Hyphomicrobium denitrificans ATCC 51888: one gene and its partner. The protein of the gene in region 1 interacts with the protein of each later gene in a pairwise test. Links are inferred from orthologs where the notes say so. Each region holds a gene or a part of one and is shown in the gene's direction. Other genes may lie near its edges.

Region 1 (6,892 bases):
GCGCCGCTACTCCGTCGCCCCCGGCGTGGACCGTTCCCGACATGGACAAGCTACCTGACGACGCCTCGGGAAAACTGGTTCGGTACGGCCGCGATCTCGTCAGCAAGACCTCGTCGCTGATCGGTCCGGAAGTCGCGGACGCTGAGAAGCGCTTCGCGGGCAACAACCTCGATTGCCAGAGCTGCCATATCAGCGCCGGGACGCAAAAGTTCGCGCTCCCGCTCGTCGGCGTCTACGCGAATTTTCCGGCGTATGCGGCGCGGATCGGGCGCGTCGAAACGATCGAAGAGCGCGTTCAAAACTGCATGGAGCGCAGTATGAACGGCAAGCCGCTGCCGCCTGATGGGCCGGAGATGACGGCGCTCGTCGCGTATCTGAAATTTCTCTCGACCGGCCATCCCGCCGGAGTCGCTATCGACGGACGTGGCAGCGGGCAAATGCCGGAACTGGATCGTGCGGCGGACCCCGACAAGGGAAAGAAAGTCTACGCCACGACGTGCGCGGCCTGTCATGGCAACAACGGCGAAGGCCAGCGCAACGGCAAAGCCGGGGACGCCAAGGGCTATATGTTTCCGCCGCTCTGGGGCGCCGACAGTTTCAACGACGGCGCGGGCATGCACCGTCTGATCGAGTCGGCGAATTTCGTTCACAGCAACATGCCCGCCGGTACGACATGGAATGAACCGGCGCTTTCGCCCAGCGATGCCTGGGACGTTGCCGCGTACATGAACGCGCAACCGCGACCGAAACTGCCGGACCTCAGTCGCGATTATCCGGACAAACTGGAAAAGCCGGTCGACGCGCCCTACGGGCCTTATGCCGACGGCTTTTCTATCGAGCAGCACAAGCTCGGGCCGTTCGCGCCGATCAAAGCTGCCGTTGCGGCACTCAAAGACAAGGCGCGCCGCTGATTTCGGCAGCTACTCGCGCGTCATGCCTTTGGCGGCGAGTTCCTCAAGGTATTTGCCCCAGCGCTCGTCTTTCTCGCGGCCGAGCAGATGCAGATAGCCCCAGGTGTAGAGCCCGGAGTTATGACCATCGTCGAAGGCAATACGGACGGCGTAGTTGCCAACCGGCGTCAACCCCGTGATCTTGACGTGCTTCTTTTTCGGCACGGTGATGCGCTGCGACGGCGAATGGCCCTGCACTTCGGCCGATGGGCTAACGACACGCAAGAATTCCGCCGATAGCTCGAAGGTGCGGCCGTCGGGGAACGCCGCCTTCAGCATTTTTCCGCCGTCTGCGATTTCGAGATGCGGCGGCGGTGTGAGCGTTCCCTTGGCGCGCTCGACTTCGCTCCAGACCTGACCGGCGATATCGCGGAAGAGCTGCGCGTATTTGCTCTCGGGCTCGGCGACCGTAACCGGCTTGCCGGCGTCCGACGCCTCGCGGATTTCCATGCGCAGCGGCACTTCGCCAAGGAACGGCACGCCGAGCTTCCGCGCTTCGTCGCGCGCGCCGCCGTGTCCGAAAATATCCGAGCGTTCGCCGCATTTCGGGCAGAGGAAGTAGCTCATGTTCTCGACGATGCCGAGGATCGGGACTTCAACGCGCTTGAACATCGCGATGCCTTTGCGGGCATCGATCAGCGCCAGGTCCTGCGGCGTCGAGACGATGACCGCACCCGATAGCGGCACGCCTTGCGAAATCGACAACTGGATGTCGCCGGTGCCGGGCGGCATGTCGATGATCAACGCGTCGAGCTCGCCTCCTTCGCCGCCCCACTCGGTTTCGCGCAGCATCTGGCTCAATGCGGAGACGACCATCGGACCGCGCCAGACGACCGGCGTGTCTTCGTCGACGAGGAAGCCCATCGACATGACTTTGACGCCCCAGCCTTCGAGCGGCTTGATGACCTTGTCGTGCGCGATCTGCGGCTTGCCGGAAACGCCGAGCAGACGCGGCTGCGACGGGCCGTAGATGTCGGCGTCGATGATGCCGACCTTCAAGCCGATCGCTTGCAGCCCGAGCGCGAGGTTGACGGCGATCGTCGATTTACCGACGCCGCCCTTGCCCGAGGCGACCGCGATGATCTGCTTAACGCCGGGGACAGCCTGCGCCTTGACGCCCTGACCGGCCGCCGCTGCGGCGGCTGCCTGGCGCGGTCCCGAACCGTCTCCGGTGGCGCCCTTGGCCCGCGCCGCCTGCACGCGCGGGTGCTCAGCACGGCCAATCGGCAGAACCGTCCGCTTCGGCGCCGGCGAGCCTTCGGTCGCCTCTGCGGTCAGAACGGCGGTGACGCCCTGAATGCCCTTGAGTTCGGCGACGACTGCCTCGGCCGCGAGGCGCAACTGCTCCAATTCGTGGGCACGCGCTGCCGGAACGGTAATCGAAAAATAGGCGCGATTGTCCTTGATCAGGATTTCGGAGACGAGGCCGAGATCGACGATGTTGCTGGTCAGGTCGGGGCCTTTCACCCGGCGAAGTGCTGTCAGCACCTCGGCTTTTTCAATCGCCATGTGGGGAGTCTCCTGGGCGCGGCGAAACGCAGCGCGAAGCGGTCCTGTTTGGAACCGGTATAAATCGATGCGGGAGAGGATGGAAGCGACACGCACGCGGCCAATGGGCGGGGCCATTTGCCGCCGCGCAACTTGCGAGGCGCGGGAGGAATGCTAAAGCGTCGTCCATGACGCAACGCGATCGCATTCTCGGAGTGATCCTCGCAGGCGGGAAGTCGCGCCGCTTCGGCGGCGGCGATAAGGGCTTCGCCGAGCTTGGCGGCAAGAGCGTGCTGGATCACGTCATCGCGCGTTTTCGTCCGCAGGTCGGACGGCTTCTCCTCAGCATCAACGGCGATCCGCAGCGCTTTGCGCGTTTCGATCTCCCAACCATCGCCGACCAGGAAAATGCCGAGCTTGGACCGCTCAGCGGACTGCTCGCGGCGCTCGATTGGCAAAGTCAGCATGCGCACGATTGCACGGCGCTCGCGACGGTTTCGACGGACGTGCCGTTCCTGCCGCTCGACCTCGTTCAGCGGCTTGATGCCGGGCGGAACGGCGGCATCGCAGTTGCGACGTCGGCGGATCAGCGTCATCCGACGATCGCAATTTGGCCGGTGAATTCGAGGGCTGCGATCGCTGATGCACTGCAACAACGTCGGCTCAGCGTCAACGCGCTGACAAAACAGCTGAACGCGGTTGCGGTGCCGTTCGCGATGCGCGACATTGACGGCATGGCGTTGGACCCATTTCTCAACGTCAACACACCGGATGATCTCGCCGCTGCACGCGCGTTCGCCGGCAGAGCATAAAAATGACGGAGCAGGAAACACGCATGGCTTCACATTTTCAGTCCGCATCTCCTGCGCTGCCGCTCTTCGGAGTCGCCGGCTGGTCGAACTCCGGCAAGACGACCTTGATCGAAAAGCTGGCGCGGCACTTTGCGGGCAAGGGCCTGCGCGTGGCGACGATCAAGCATACGCATCACAAGTTCGACATCGATGCGCCGGGAAGCGACACGCAGCGGCATCGCGCTGCCGGAGCGGCGGAGACGGCGATCGTTTCCGGCTCGCGCGTCGCGATCATCGAGGAGATCGAAGCCGCCGGAGAGCCGGCGCTCGAAGCCGTAGCCGCAAGGCTGAAGCCCGCCGATGTCATTCTGGTTGAAGGCTACAAGTCGGCCGCCATTCCGAAGATCGAAGTGCGGCGAGCGGCCGTCGCGCCGGAGAAGCTGCTTGCGGCGTCCGACGCACTCGTTCTCGCCATCGCGTCCGACTACGAAGTCGACGGGCAAGGGAAACCCGTTTTTAACCTCGATGACATTGCCGGCATCGCCGGACTCATCGAGAAAAAACTGGGTCTCAACGAGCATATGCGCCAGCGAGCCTGACACCTGGAACCTGGCGACCCTGCGTCCCGGCATACCCTTGCGGCAGGACACGCAACCTCCGATATTGAAAGAATGGCAGCAGGCTTGGCACAGGCAGCGATTTCCGATCCGCTGGCCCCGCAGGGGGCACAACTCGTGGACCCGTTTGGGCGCGAGATCGAATATCTGCGTGTATCGGTTACCGATAGATGTGACTTTCGCTGCGTGTACTGCATGTCGGAGCATATGACGTTTCTTCCGAAACGCGACCTCCTGTCGCTGGAAGAACTCGATGTGCTTTGCAGCGCTTTTGTGCGGCGCGGTGTGAAGAAGCTTCGGATCACCGGCGGCGAGCCGCTGGTTCGCAAGAATATCATGTGGCTGTTCGAGGCGCTCGGCCGCCATCTCGAAAGCGGCGACCTCAAAGAATTGACGCTGACGACGAACGGCAGCCAGCTCGAGAAGTATGCGGGCGAACTCAAGGCTGCAGGCGTCGAGCGGATCAACGTGTCGATCGACACAATCGATCCCGACAAGTTCAAGGCCATCACGCGTTGGGGCAATCTCGCGACGGTGATGCGCGGTCTCGATGCGGCTGAGAAGGCCGGGATCAAGATCAAGATCAACGCCGTGGCGCTGAAGGGCGTCAACGAGGACGAGATTCCCGATCTCGTCCGTTTCGCGCACGGGCGCGGCGCGGACATCACGCTGATCGAAACGATGCCGCTCGGCGACATCGGCGAGGACCGGACGGCGCAATATCTGCCGCTATCGGTCGTCCGAGCGCGGCTGATGGATCACTTCACGCTGCAAGAGAGCCCCTATCGCACGGGAGGCCCGGCGCGCTACGTCAAGGTTGAGGAGACCGGCGGACGGCTCGGGTTCATTACGCCGCTGACGCATAATTTTTGCGAAAGTTGCAATCGCGTGCGCCTCACCTGCACGGGCACGCTCTATATGTGCCTCGGCCAGAACGATGCCGCGGATCTCCGTGCGCCGCTGCGCGCCTCGGAAGATCCGGCTCTGCTCGACGCTGCGATCACCGAAGCGATCGCGAGAAAGCCCAAGGGCCATGATTTCATCATCGACCGGCGCACGAAAACGCCGTCGCTTGCGCGCCATATGAGCGTTACGGGCGGTTGATATCGGCGGTTCGGTCTCGCTAGGCGAGCACGGTGCGCACGACCTGCTTGATCTGATCCAGCGTGAAAGGCTTGGCGATCGACAGCAGACGGCGGGCACGCAAACCGGCTGCGCGCTCGAGCTGATCGGAAAACCCGGACATCAGAACAACAGCAAGATTGCTCTGCGCCGTTAGAGCCTTTTCCGCGAGCGAGATGCCGTCGAGCTGAGGCATGTCGACGTCCGTCACCAGCAGATCGATAGGACCGCCGTTCGCGTTGAAGAACTCCAGTGCTTCCAATCCATCCTGAGTGACGTGCACGGTGTGGCCCTCGGCGCTCAAGGCGCGGCGGACCAGGTCGCGCACGGCGGCGTCATCATCTGCAAGCAGGATCGTCGCCATCTCACACCTCATACGCGTGACCCGAAGGTCCGTTCACTCAGTCGACAAGCCGTCCGACGAACGGCAGTTCTCTATAGCGATGCCCCACATCCATGCCGTAGCCGACGACAAACACGTCGGGGCAGGTGAACGCGCAATAGTCGGGCTCGATCGAGACGGCGCGTGCGGCCCGCTTGTCGAGCAACACGCAGGTTTCGATCTTCGCCGCGCCGCGCGCCGAAATCAGATCCTTTGCGAAGGCCAGGGTGCGGCCGGAATCGAGGACATCGTCGATCAGGATCACATGACGCTGCTGCACGTCGAGATCGAGGTCGCGAAGAATGGAGACTTGCCCGGACGACGACCGGCTCTTCCGGTAGCTGGACAGTGTTAGAAAATCGACTTCAGGGGCAATTCCCGCAGCATGAAGCGCCCGCAGCAAATCGGCGGCGAAAACGAAGCTGCCCTTGAGTATCGGAACTACGAGCAGATTTTCAGGCCGTTTTGCGGCAATTTCCTGCGCGAGCACCTGCAGCCTGCTGAGGATTTCTCCAGCGGAAAAAATCGTTTCAATGGAATGTCCGACATCCGTATTCGACATGTTAGATCCTGCTTAATCCCGCGGTGCACCGTGCGGGAGGCTGCCAGCTTCCTGTGTACACGACTGCGCCACAATCGTAATCGATTGATCGGTTCGGCTTTGACGTGTCTATACGCGGCTGAGCTTCAAACACGTGACGCAATCTTTTCCTGCCAAGGTTAAACCCCGTGATTCGCTTGACGAACGTCGGATTGAAATACGACAGCGGCCCGGACGTTTTGACCGATGTCACGTTTCATCTTCGGCCCGGCTCGTTTCACTTTCTGCATGGCGAATCGGGAGCCGGTAAGACCTCGCTGCTCAGGTTGATGTTCATGTCGCTGCACCCCAGTCGCGGCGAAATTCGCATGTTCAATGAAGACATAACCGCTGTAAAGCCGCAGATGCGCGCGCAGATGCGCCGCCGCATCGGCATCGTCTTCCAGGACTTCCGGCTGCTCGAACACCTGACCGTCTGGGAAAACGTCGCGTTGCCGCTACAGGTGCTCGGCAAAAAGCCAGCCGACTACCGCGAAGACGTCACCGACCTTTTGCAGTGGGTGGGTCTTGGCGATCGGATGTATGCTAACCCGTCGGTGCTGTCGGGTGGGGAAAAGCAGCGCGCGGCCATCGCCAGGGCGGTCATCGGCAAGCCAGAAGTGCTGCTTGCGGATGAACCGACCGGCAACGTCGATCCCCAGATGGCACGGCGGCTGCTACGCCTGTTCGTGGAATTGAACAGGCTTGGCACTTCCGTCGTCATCGCGACGCACGATCATCAACTCATGCGGCAGTTCAAAGCGCCGCGCATTGAGGTGCACAGGGGCCATGTCCGGATCATCTAGCCGCTTTCCCGGACGCGCTGAGCCCGCCATGCCGATGCCGGGCAGCTACGATCCTTACGACGAGCCGACGACAATGGTTCCGTCGACGGAGCCGCCGCTCTACGCGCGTCAAGGACCTGCCGGACCCAATGTTCCCCCCGCGCCGGAGCCGGCGGG
Region 2 (6,987 bases), 1.3 Mb from region 1 along the record:
GACTGAACCCGTCGCCGTTTCTTTTCCATCTCGACTTCGGTTCGTTCCAGCTCGTCGGCTCCTCGCCCGAAATCCTCGTGCGCGTGCGCGATGGCGAGGTAACGATCCGCCCGATCGCGGGCACCGCCCGTCGCGGAGCCAACGAAGCCGAGGACAAGGCTCTCGCCGCGGCACTCCTCGCCGATCCGAAGGAACGCTCCGAGCATCTGATGCTGCTCGACCTCGGCCGCAACGACGTCGGCCGCGTCGCGACGCCGGGCACCGTCACGGTCACCGACCAATTCGTCATCGAGCGCTACAGCCACGTCATGCACATTGTCTCGAATGTCATCGGGACACTGGATGAAGCCAATCACGATGCGATCGACGCATTGATGGGCGGCTTCCCGGCTGGCACCGTATCGGGGGCGCCGAAAGTCCGCGCCATGGAAATCATCGCCGAACTCGAGAAGGCCAAGCGCGGCCCGTATGCGGGATGCGTCGGATACTTCTCCGCCGGTGGCGAGATGGACACCTGCATCGTGCTCAGAACGGCCATCGTGAAGGACGGCATGATTCACGTGCAGTCCGGCGCCGGCATCGTCCACGACAGCATTCCGGAGAACGAACAGCAGGAATGCATCAATAAGGCGAAAGCCGTCGTCAGAGCCGCCGAGGAAGCAGTGCGCTTCGCATCGAAGGGCACCGTGACGTCCGGCAAGATCGGAACCGGCAGCGGCAACGGCGGTGCGTTCGGCTGACGCTCCGAACGCAACTTCGCTCAGATCAAGTCTTCGGCTGCAACTGTTCTTCTTTTCGCCAGCGCCTGCCCCACGCGCGCTGCCACGGCGACCAGTGCGGCCGCCAGACGAGACTGACGATGCTGTGCCAGATCGCATAAAACACGAACCAGAAGAGCACGCGCACCGGCACGACGCCCAACGCAAAAATCCATCTCTGCGCGCGCTTCGACGCCTGCGACCCGTATTTTTGCGTTCTTGCGCGCACCCACCCGCGCACCTTCTCCTGCCCAAGTACGCGCTCAGCAATCCGCAGGGCAACGAACGCGATGACGAGGAGAGGAAGGATCAACCACAGCAATATCCATAGAATCTGCGTGACGATCCAGAAGACGATGCTAACCAAAACTCCGATGAGCCAAAGGAAAGGCGCGAGCACGTAGTCCATCTGTCACCAGCCTTTCATTGCGGCAGTGCGAACTTTGACCAACCCGCTTAACGGCACCAGCGGCGTACTGTAGACTTGCGCGAACTGCCGTAACGCCAGCTCCGGATCAGAATGCTTTCTCTCGCACTCCTTCGTCATGCAAAATCGAGCTGGGACGCCAGCGACCTTGATGATTTCGACAGGCCGCTCAACGAACGCGGCCGAGCCGCCGCGCCCGTCATGGGTGAAGCGCTGCGCGAATTTCCGTTCGCACCCGAGATCATTCTCTGTTCTCCGGCCAAACGTACGCGCCAGACATTGCACCTCATCGATCCGAAATTGAGCGAGCCGCGCGACGATGTCGTGTTCGAGGAGCAGTTGTATCTAACGAACGCCGAGACACTTCTCGATCGCCTGCGCCGCGTCCCTGCGCCCGCCAAAACAGTCCTGATGGTCGGCCACAACCCCGGCCTGCACGAGCTTGCACTGCAGCTGGCCGGACGCGGCGACGCCAAATCGATATCGCGTCTCGAAGACAAATTTCCGACCGCCTCTCTGGCAATCCTGACGTTCCCGCAAACGGCCTGGCGCGATGTCGGCCCCGCGTCCGGATACCTCGAACAATTCATCACCCCGCGCGATCGCGCCTGAAGCGCATTTGAAGCGCGGGTTTAGGACGACCATATTCTTGTGTCGCCCCCCGCCGCGTGTCTGCTAGATAGGTTCGAAATCCCGCTGCGGGGCGTCTGAAGCCATCCTGCGCACAAAGGCCAACATGCTGATTCTGATCGATAACTACGACAGCTTCACGTACAATCTCGTGCACTATCTAGGCGAGCTTGGCGCCGAAAGCGTCGTGATCCGGAACGACAAGGTCTCGGCCGACGAGGTCCTCGAAAAGAAGCCGCAGGCAATCGTCCTTTCTCCAGGACCGTGCACGCCGAACGAAGCGGGCGTTTGCCTCGATCTCATCAAAAAGGCCGGTTCGAAAATTCCGCTGCTCGGCGTCTGCCTTGGTCATCAGGCCATCGGACAGGCTTACGGCGGCAAGGTCGTCCGCGCCCCGGTGCCAATGCACGGCAAGCTTTCGACGATCACCAACACCGGCAAGGGCATCTTCAAGGGCCTGCCGAAACAATTCGACATCACCCGCTACCATTCGCTGATCGTCGAACGCACAACGCTGCCGGATTGCCTCGAGGTGACCGCCGAAACCGACGACGGCATCATCATGGGATTGCAGCACAAGACGCATCCCGTGCACGGCGTCCAGTTCCATCCGGAAAGCATCGCTTCGCAGCAGGGCCACGCGCTGCTCGCAAACTTCCTCGCGCTGGCGGGTTTCACGCCGAAAAGCCGTAAGGCGGCCTGACCGTGAGCACAGCGCCCGACACCTCGATTGTCGCGAACCCGGCTCGCGAACTGAAACGCCTGATGAACCGCATCGCCGACGGCGAGACGCTGGGCGAAGACGGCATTCAGGACGCGTTCGATCTCTTGATGTCCGGCATTGCCCCGCCGGTCGCGATGGGCGCGTTCCTCATGGGTCTGCGCCTGCGCGGAGAAACACGGGAAGAAATCACCGGTGCTGCGAAGTTCATGCGCAGCCGCATGACGACGGTCGATGCGCCACCCGGGTCGATCGATATTGTCGGAACCGGGGGCGACAGCCGCGGAACCTATAACGTATCGACGGCCGCTGCGCTCGTTGCAGCTGGCGCAGGCGCGATCGTCGCCAAGCATGGCAACCGCGCGGTGACATCGCTCTCCGGCGCGTCCGATGTTCTGTCAGCGCTCGGCGTCAAGCTCGACGTGCCGCCAGTCATCGTCTCCCGCGCGATCGCCGATGCGGGCGTCGGCTTCTTGTGGGCGCCGCTTTATCATCCCGCGATGAAGGCATGGGCTCCGGTACGCGCCGATCTCGGTCTGCGCACGATCCTGAATTTGCTCGGACCTCTGTGCAATCCGGCCGAGGTCACGCGCCAGATCCTCGGCGTCTACGACAAGAAGCTCGTTCAGCCGCTCGCAGAAGTGCTTCGCAAGCTGGGCTCCGAACATGCCTGGATCGTGCACGGTGCAGACGGCATGGACGAATTGACGACGACCGGCGTGACGCACGTCGCCGAACTCAAGAACGGCGATATCTTTGCATTCGACCTGACGCCGGAAGACGCGGGCCTTCCCCGCAGCGATATCGCGGCTCTCAAAGGCGGCGACGCGGCAACGAACGCAGCGGCGATCCGCACGCTTCTGCAGGGCGAACCGGGCCCCTATCGCGACATCGTTCTCCTGAATACCGCCGCCGCCTTGATCGTCGCCGGAAAGGCCGACGGTTTGCCGGACGGCATCGCGAAAGCCGCCGCATCCATCGACAGCGGCCGCGCGGCACAAGCGCTCGACCGTCTCGTCGCCGTTACCAACGATACGGTGTGACCGATGGCCGATATTCTCGACAAAATCACCGCCTACAAACGCGAAGAAGTGGCCCGCGCCAAAACCCTTAAGCCTCTGCGCGTCATTTCCGAATACGCGCGATCCGCGCCGCGCGTGCGCCCGTTCGCAGGCGCGATCGAAGAAAAGCTCAAAGCCAAAAAGCCCGCGCTGATCGCCGAAATCAAAAAGGCGTCGCCGTCGAAAGGTCTGATCCGCGCCGACTTCGATCCGCCGACGCTCGCGAAGGCCTATGAAGCGGGCGGCGCGGCTTGCCTTTCTGTCTTGACCGATACGCCCTCGTTCCAGGGCGCACCGGATTTTCTCACCGCTGCGCGCGCGGCGACGCATCTGCCGGTGCTGCGCAAGGACTTCATGATCGACACCTATCAGGTCGCGGAAGCACGCGCCTGGGGCGCCGATTGCATCCTGATCATCCTCGCGGAAGTCGACGACGCAACGGCCCGCGATCTCGCGACCGCGGCCAAGGATTGGGAGATGGACGCCATCGCCGAGGTGCACGACGCGGAAGAACTCGATCGCGCGCTGAAACTCGATTGCCGCCTGATCGGCATCAACAATCGCAACCTCAAGACGTTCGAGGTCAATCTCGAAACGACGGAACGTCTCGCACCGAAAATTCCGAAGGACCGCATCGTCGTCGGCGAAAGCGGCATCTTCACACCGGCCGACATCGCGCGCCTCGCGAAGGCGCACGTCCACACCTATCTCGTCGGCGAAAGCCTGATGCGCCAGGCCGACGTGACGGCCGCGACGAAAACCTTGCTCGGCGGCGCGTCCTCGCAATGAGCAAGCTCTCCCACATCGACGACAAGGGCCAAGCCCGCATGGTCGACGTGTCCGATAAAGCCGTGACCGACCGCCGTGCCGTCGCCGAGGGTTTCATCCGCATGCAGCCGGAAACGCTCGCCCTCGTCGAAGCGGGCGAAGCGAAAAAGGGCGACGTAATCGGCGCGGCGCGCATCGCCGGCATCATGGCTGCCAAGAAAACGCACGAGCTGATCCCGCTCTGCCATCCGCTCGCCATCACCAAGGCGACGATCGAATTCGAGATCTCGAAATCGCCTCCCGGCATCCACGTCTTATCCGAAGTCAAGGTCGCAGGCCCGACCGGCGTCGAAATGGAAGCTTTGACGGGCGTATCCGTCGCATGTCTGACACTTTACGACATGCTGAAAGCGGCCGACAAAACGATGACCATCGAGGACATTCGCCTCGTCGAAAAGACAGGCGGAAAATCGGGAACCTTCAAAGCTCCCGCACGACCCAAAGGACGTTGACGTCATGGCGCTGCTTCCCGTCGCCGAAGCGCTGAAGCACATTCTGGAATCTGCAGACACTCTCGAAACGGAAGACGTCTCGCTTCGTCACGCGCTTGGCCGCACGCTCGCGCGTTCGATCGAAGCACGCGTCGACAATCCGCCGTTCGACGCGTCCGCGATGGACGGATATGCCGTCCGCGCCGAGGATGTCTCGGAGGTTCCGGTTACACTCAAATTGATCGGCGAAGCCGGAGCCGGCCAGCCGTTCTCCGGCACCGTCGCAAAAGGTCAGACTGTACGCATCTTCACCGGTGCGGCGATGCCGAGCGGCGCGGACTCGGTCGTCATTCAGGAAAACGTCACGGCCGACGGCGCGGCCGTCACCTTTCGCGAAGCCGCCGATCGCGACGATAATGTTCGCCCGAAAGGCCAGGACTTCACCAAAGGCCGCGCGCTTTTTGAAAAAGGCCAGCGCCTGACCGCGCGCGATATCCTTCTCGCAGCCGCCGCCGGACACGGCACGCTGCCCGTCGTGCGCAAACCCATCGTCGCGTTGCTCGCGACGGGCGACGAACTCGTCGAGCCGGGAACGCCGCTCGGACCTGGACAGATTTCCGCGTCGAACTCCTTCGGCCTCGCAGCCGTCGTCGAAGCGGCAGGCGGCGAAGCACGCCTCCTCGGGATCGCACGTGATACGCTCGACTCCCTGGACGATGCTATTCGACAAGCCGATGGCGCCGACATCCTGGTGACGATCGGCGGCGCGTCGGTCGGCGATTACGATCTCGTCCGCCCGGCACTGGAAAACGCCGGAGCGAAGCTCGCGTTCTACAAGATCGCGATGCGCCCAGGAAAACCACTGTTCTTCGGATCACGAACCGCAGGGAAAAATCAGCAGCACTGCCTCGGATTGCCGGGCAATCCGGTTGCCTCGCTGATCTGCTCGCGCGTGTTTCTCGTTCCGCTGCTCGGGCGCCTGCTCGGCCGCGATGTTCCGCTCGAAGCCATCGACGCCGTACTCGGCGATGCCCTACCCGCTAACGGCCCGCGCGAGCATTACATGCGCGCCCGGCTCGATCTCACGACCGCACCGCCGCGCGCCGTTCCGTTCAAAAATCAGGACAGCGGAATGATCACGGCCCTGCAGTGCGCCGACTGCCTGATCGTGGTCCCCATCGACGCCCCCGCGCAACCTGCGGGAAGTCCTGTGAAAGTGTTGAAGCTCGACATCTGAGCATCGCGCGCCGCACGTAAACCGTGCGGCGCAAGATCGAGTTAAACCCGATCAGTCCTTCGCACGCTCGACATATGAGCCATCGACGGTCATCACGACGACGCGCGTCCCCGTGCCGATGTGCGGCGGCACCATCACGCGGGCGCCGTTCGAAAGTTTCGCGGGCTTGTAGGACGACGACGCCGTCTGCCCCTTCACGACCGGGTCGGCTTCGATGATTTCGAGCGTGACACGCGCCGGCAGCTCGATCGAGATCGGGTTGCCTTCATGCAGCGCCACGAGGCACGTCATGCCTTCCTGCAGCCACTGTCCCTGATCGCCGACGACATCCCTCGAGATCGTGATCTGATCGAAGGTCTCGGGGTGCATGAAATTGTACCCCATGTCGTCTTCGTAAAGATAATTGAAGTCCTTTTCATCGAGATAGGCGCGCTCGACCTGATCGGTCGTGCGGTAGCGCTCGGTCACCTTCACGCCATCGGCGATGCGGCGCATTTCGAGATGGGTGACGGGCGTACCTTTGCCGGGGTGGATGTTTTCCGCGTGCATGACGACGGCAAGCTTTCCGTCGAGATCGAGCACATTGCCTTTGCGGACCGAGCTTGCGATAACCTTGACCACCTAACGTCTCCGTTCTCAAATTCAAAATAGCCGCGTCCGCCGCATTGGCGGCCGGTCGGCGGCAACCCTTCGGGGAATCTGTCGCGTCCTCTTACCTGCTTACCTTTCGGCCGCCAAGTGCGGCAACGGCACCGCGAAAGCCCATTTTTCAGCCATGTCGCAAGCGTCTCCCTGGTGGAATCCCGGCCGGCATTCGGATCGCAGGCCCTTTCTTGTGGCGCGCGGGCGCATCAAGACAGCGTTAAGGGATTGGTTCACCACGCAAGGTTTCAT

The links.
Region 2: the proteins of mobA (region 1) and HDEN_RS07100 interact in binary tests that used the Escherichia coli proteins (3 or more experiments, as listed by UniProt). The link is inferred for Hyphomicrobium denitrificans ATCC 51888 from one-to-one orthologs.

What each region holds. Positions count from the first base shown.
Region 1 is NC_014313.1:2,831,468-2,838,359, forward strand. The notes cover bases 1,723-4,438. They hold mobA (molybdenum cofactor guanylyltransferase MobA), read left to right. Parts: upstream 1,723-2,626; coding sequence 2,627-3,250; downstream 3,251-4,438. Other genes in these bases: HDEN_RS13590 (P-loop NTPase), read right to left, coding at 1,723-2,459; mobB (molybdopterin-guanine dinucleotide biosynthesis protein B), read left to right, coding at 3,274-3,828; moaA (GTP 3',8-cyclase MoaA), read left to right, coding at 3,901-4,438. In the rest of the region: HDEN_RS13585 (c-type cytochrome), read left to right, coding at 42-911; more of HDEN_RS13590, read right to left, coding at 921-1,722; more of moaA, read left to right, coding at 4,439-4,950; HDEN_RS13610 (response regulator), read right to left, coding at 4,970-5,332; hpt (hypoxanthine phosphoribosyltransferase), read right to left, coding at 5,370-5,912; cell division ATP-binding protein FtsE, read left to right, coding at 6,080-6,736; HDEN_RS13625 (cell division protein FtsX), read left to right, coding at 6,720-6,892. UniProt on the Escherichia coli protein: Transfers a GMP moiety from GTP to Mo-molybdopterin (Mo-MPT) cofactor (Moco or molybdenum cofactor) to form Mo-molybdopterin guanine dinucleotide (Mo-MGD) cofactor.
Region 2 is NC_014313.1:1,495,181-1,502,167, reverse strand. Bases 4,177-6,987 are described here. They hold HDEN_RS07100 (molybdopterin molybdotransferase MoeA), read left to right. Parts: upstream 4,177-4,881; coding sequence 4,882-6,093; downstream 6,094-6,987. Other genes in these bases: epmA (EF-P lysine aminoacylase EpmA), read left to right, coding at 6,869-6,987; efp (elongation factor P), read right to left, coding at 6,145-6,714; moaC (cyclic pyranopterin monophosphate synthase MoaC), read left to right, coding at 4,383-4,877; trpC (indole-3-glycerol phosphate synthase TrpC), read left to right, coding at 4,177-4,386. In the rest of the region: trpE (anthranilate synthase component I), read left to right, coding at 1-740; HDEN_RS07130 (hypothetical protein), read right to left, coding at 766-1,167; HDEN_RS07125 (SixA phosphatase family protein), read left to right, coding at 1,279-1,797; HDEN_RS07120 (anthranilate synthase component II), read left to right, coding at 1,922-2,518; trpD (anthranilate phosphoribosyltransferase), read left to right, coding at 2,581-3,579; more of trpC, read left to right, coding at 3,583-4,176. UniProt on the Escherichia coli protein: Catalyzes the insertion of molybdate into adenylated molybdopterin with the concomitant release of AMP.